Regions from separate parts of the Agromyces aerolatus genome, predicted to be linked through region 2. Evidence: riboswitches for the same ligand, from Rfam matches in the RefSeq annotation. Region 2 holds a riboswitch; the other holds the start of a gene.
The links. Region 2 has a riboswitch for thiamine pyrophosphate ahead of RH864_RS01830 (bifunctional hydroxymethylpyrimidine kinase/phosphomethylpyrimidine kinase). Riboswitches for the same ligand answer to the same signal wherever they lie in the genome.

Region 1 (2,190 bases), on a different contig from region 2:
CCGAACGCCACATCGTCGGCGAGCCGCGCCATCACGAGCTGCGCGTCGGGATCTTGCAGCACGAGTCCGCTGCGGCCGCGTGCCGCCGAGGCATCCGCCCCATCGATGAGGAGCCGACCGGCGGCCTCGCCCTCCTCGTCGCCGCCGAGGACGCCCGCGAGCCCGTGCAGGATCGTCGACTTGCCCGACCCCGACGGGCCGAGGAGCAGCACGCGCTCTCCCGGTTCGATGACGAAGTCCACGCCGGCGACGGCACGGCTCGCGCGCGAGCCGTGCCGCCACGCCCAGCCCTGCGCCTCGACCCGCGCCGGCCGGTTCAGCGCGGTTCGAATGGACGCGTTGCCCGTCACCCTCAGCTCGTGACCCTGACCGCGTCACGGCCCGACGCGAAGCGGCTGAGCGCGCCCGTGCGCGCGAGCCCGCGAACCGCGAGCCAGCCCAGTCCGCCCGCGATGACCGCACCGCCGACGACGCCGGAGACGACGTAGATCGTCGCGAACGCGGGCGCGGAGCCCGCGTACCAGAGCACGAGGTCGTTGATGGCCATGGCGAGACCCGCGACCGCGCCGGCGAGCACCGCGACGGGGAAACCCCAGCGACGGTAGAGGAAGATCGCGAAGATCAGCTCGGCACCGAGCCCCTGCACGAGACCGGCTTCGATCGTGAGCAGGCCGCCCCACTGGCTGCCGATGAGCGCCGACACGACCGCGGCGACGAGCTCGGTGTACATGGCGGCGCCCGGCTTCCGGATGATGAGCCCACCGATCACGCCGGCGACGAGCCAGAGTGCGGCCGGGGCGGCCTGCAGCCCCGGGAGGAATGCCGAGATCGGGGCGGAGATGGGACCCCAGATGACGCCGTACGCCCAGAAGACGACACCGATGGCGACGCCGATGACGCTCGCGACGACGATGTCGACGATGCGCCACTTGAGTCGCCGCCCGCCCGGCGTCGCGTTCGTCGTCGGGGTGGTTGCTGATGCGGTTGCGTGCACTGTCGTGCCCTTTCGTTCGATGAAAGCGGCACGGGAATGAGATGCGATGCCCTCCCTGCGCTGGCATGACCCAGATCAGGTTCGACGGTCGAAGGTTGCTGAACCTTCCTCTCAGCCCGGTTCACCGGACTCCCGTGTTCAGGCATGAGTATACGCCCGCACCGATCGGGTGTGGGCGCGGGTGCCCGCGTTCAGTGCTTCAGCGCGCGGATGACCCACTTGAGCGATTTGCCGATGACCCAGATCAGCGGCGTCGCCACGAGGATCAGACCGATGAGGTTCGGCTCGAAGCGCACGTCGGCGCCACGCCCGATGTATGCCCCGAGCGGAATCGACACGCCGCCACCGCCACCGCCGCTGCCCTCGCCGGTGCCGCCCTTCTCGTCCATCGAGCCCGACCCGCTCCCGCCGCCGAAGCCGTAGTAGCCGAGGGCGACCGGCATCACCGTGGACCCGCCGATGTCCACCGGATCGCCATACGAGGTCTTCACCCCGATGCCGCCGACCTTGTCCGCCAGTTCCACCACGAGTTCCGTCATGCGCCCAGGCTACCCACGCGCGCTGCGCGCGACCACCCCTTGCGTTCCGGCATGCGAGCCCCGAGGTCAGTCGTCGGGGTCGGTGCGGCGCTGGGTGAGATCGGGGGCGCGGCGGGCGCGGCCGACGAGGGAGGCGGGGCGCACGGTGCCGCGGCCGAAGCGGGCTGAGACCTCGTCGATGGTGCGCTCGGCCTCGCGCCACTCCTCGTCGGGGTCCCAGAGCGTGGGGCCGCCGGCGGAGCCGAGCTGTTCGGCGCGGACGCCGATGAGGCGGATGCGGGCGCCATCGGTGAGCAGGGCGTCGAGCGAGGCCGCAGCCTCCTCGTAGATGCGGCGTGCGACGTCGGTCGGCTCGGCGAGCGTGCGCGAGCGTGTGACGGTGCGGAAGTCGCCGTAGCGCAGCTTCAGCACGACCGTGCGGCCGACCATGTTCGCACGGCGGAGCCGGACGGCGACGCTGTCGGCGAGATCGAGGAGGGCCCGGCGGATCTGCTCGGGGTCGGTGAGGTCGTGCCCGAACGTGGTCTCGTGGCCGATGCTCTTCTCGGCCCGGTGCACCGTGACGTCGCGCGGGTCGTCGCCGTTCGCGAGCGCGCTGAGCCGGTGCGCGAGCGACGGGCCGACCGCGCGTTCGAGGGCATCGGCGGGCATCGCCGC
Region 2 (2,190 bases):
ATGAGCGGCGCGCGGACGGCCGGGTCGATGGCCGGGTGCGCGCAGACGGCGAGCAGCTCGAGCCGTCGGTCGGGGATGCGCGCCGGGTCCAGGTCGGCGGACGGGTCGCGCGCGAACGGGTCGCGCGCGAATGAACCTGCGGCGGGCGACCCGGCGAGCGGATGCCCCGGGGCGGCGCCGGCCCGCGAGCGGCGGCCGTCCGAGGCATCCGGAGCGTCTCGCCGCTCGTCGAGCGGAACCGACGCGCGATACGCGGCGGACTTCCACACATCGCGTTGCCGGTTGCGGGCCACGGTGACCAGCCATCCCTCCGGGTTCTGCGGGACGCCCTGCACCGGCCAGGTGGAGAGCGCCGTCTCGAAGGCGCCCGCGATCGCGTCCTCGGCGAGCGCGAGGTCGCCGGTCGGTGCCGCGAGCACCGCGACGAGCCGGCCGTACGCCTCGCGTGCGACCCGCTCGGCCGCGGCGTACGCGGTGGCGCGCGAATCGGTCACCCGGCGTTCGCCGCGGGGGTCTCGAACGTCGTCCAGACCCCGTCGACCGTGTGGGTCGCACTCGGACGCACCTCGACCGCGCCCCACGAGACCGACGGCGCCTGGCGGGCGTACTCGATCGCCTGGTCGAGGTCCGGCACGTCGATGACGAACGTGCCGCCGAGCTGCTCCTTGGTGTCGGCGAACGGTCCGTCCTGGACCTGCAGCGCGCCGTCGGCGACACGCACCGTCGTCGTGACGTCGGAAGGCTGCAGCACCTCGGCCGAGATCAGCACGCCCGCGGCGTGCAGCGTCGCGGCGTAACTCGCGAACGCGCGCTGGCCCTCGGCCATGCTCTCCTCGCCGAGCTCGTCGGGCGACATCTCCGGGTAGTGCAGCAACAGGCTGTATCGCATGATCGTGTCCTCTCCCGTTCGACGCCCAGCGTAGTGAGCGCCCGGGCCGGCCGTTCCGGCCCTTCACGGTGATGACGATCGAACCCCGTGCCGATCGACAGGCGGGGCGAAGTGTCGGCGCTGCACGCTACACTCGGCCGCAGTGACACGGGGTGCCGCGCACGACGCGCGGCTGAGATCACACCCGTCGAACCTGATCTAGTTCGTACTAGCGAAGGGATGTCGCCCATGCGCGATCGTCTGCCCATCGACCCCGCCCGGCCCGATGCGGCTCGCCAGGGCTCTGCCCACCTGGGGCCGGCGCCTCAGCGGGCCGACCTCTCGCTCTACCTCGTCACCGACGCCGCCCTGTGCGGCCCACGGGGTGTCGTGGCCGTCGTGGCCGAGGCCGTCGCGGGCGGGGTGACCGCCGTGCAGCTGCGCGACAAGGCCGCCGGCGATGCCGAGCTGCTCGTGCAGCTGGAACAGCTCGCCGAGGTCATCGACGGGCGTGCGACGCTCCTCGTCAACGACCGGCTCGAGGTCGCGGTCGCGGCGCGAGCACGAGGCATCCGGGTCGATGGCGTCCATCTCGGGCAGGGTGACGCCGCGGTCGTGGCCGCGCGCGAGGCGCTCGGCCCCACCGCGATCGTCGGCCTCACCGCGAACACGGTCGCGCATCTCGAGGCGGTCGGGCGGATGCCTCGGGGCACCGTCGATTACGTCGGTGTCGGCGTGATCCGGCCGACGGCGACGAAGGCCGACCATCCGCCCGCACTCGGCGTCACGGGGTTCGCGGCGCTGGCCGCGGTCAGCCCGGTGCCGTGCGTCGCGATCGGCGGGGTGCAGGTGGCGGACGTCGCTGCGCTACGCGCGTCCGGGGCGGCGGGCGTCGCGGTGGTGTCGGCGATCTGCGCGGCGGCGCAGCCGCGGGCGGCCGCGGCGGAGTTCGTCCGTGCGGCGGAAGCCGCTGATCGAGTAGGCGCGCCAGCGCCGTATCGAGACCCGGAGACCGGCACGGCGCAAGCCGCTGGTCGAGTAGGCGCGCCAGCGCCGCATCGAGACCCGGAGGCCGGCGCGGCGGGTCTCGATACGGGTGCTCCTTCGTCGCGCCCGACTCGACCGGCGGGAAAGGCGGGAGCGGCCGCGCGCCCGACTCGACCAGCGGGGGCGGTTCCGCGGGTGCTGTCGGTCGCGGGGAGCGATCCGTCGGGCGGGGCGGGGATCCAGGCCGATCTGAAGTCGATCGCTGCGGTCGGCGGGTACGGCATGGCCGCGATCACGGCGCTCACTGCGCAGAACACGCACGGCGTGCGCGGCGT

Region 1: linked by a shared signal. The riboswitch ahead of RH864_RS08665 (ECF transporter S component) and the one ahead of RH864_RS01830 (bifunctional hydroxymethylpyrimidine kinase/phosphomethylpyrimidine kinase) in region 2 are both predicted to bind thiamine pyrophosphate.

The regions. Positions count from the first base shown of each region.
Region 1 is NZ_JAVKGQ010000005.1:103,248-105,437, forward strand. Features, by position in the region: gene RH864_RS08660 (ABC transporter ATP-binding protein) at 1-350, opposite strand, end outside; gene RH864_RS08665 (ECF transporter S component) at 353-994, opposite strand; TPP riboswitch at 1,030-1,140, opposite strand; gene RH864_RS08670 (hypothetical protein) at 1,186-1,533, opposite strand; gene RH864_RS08675 (DNA polymerase IV) at 1,600-2,190, opposite strand, start outside.
Region 2 is NZ_JAVKGQ010000001.1:385,591-387,780, forward strand. Features, by position in the region: gene RH864_RS01820 (RNA polymerase sigma factor) at 1-494, opposite strand, end outside; gene RH864_RS01825 (YciI family protein) at 491-889, opposite strand; TPP riboswitch at 1,028-1,126, shown strand; gene RH864_RS01830 (bifunctional hydroxymethylpyrimidine kinase/phosphomethylpyrimidine kinase) at 1,118-2,190, shown strand, end outside.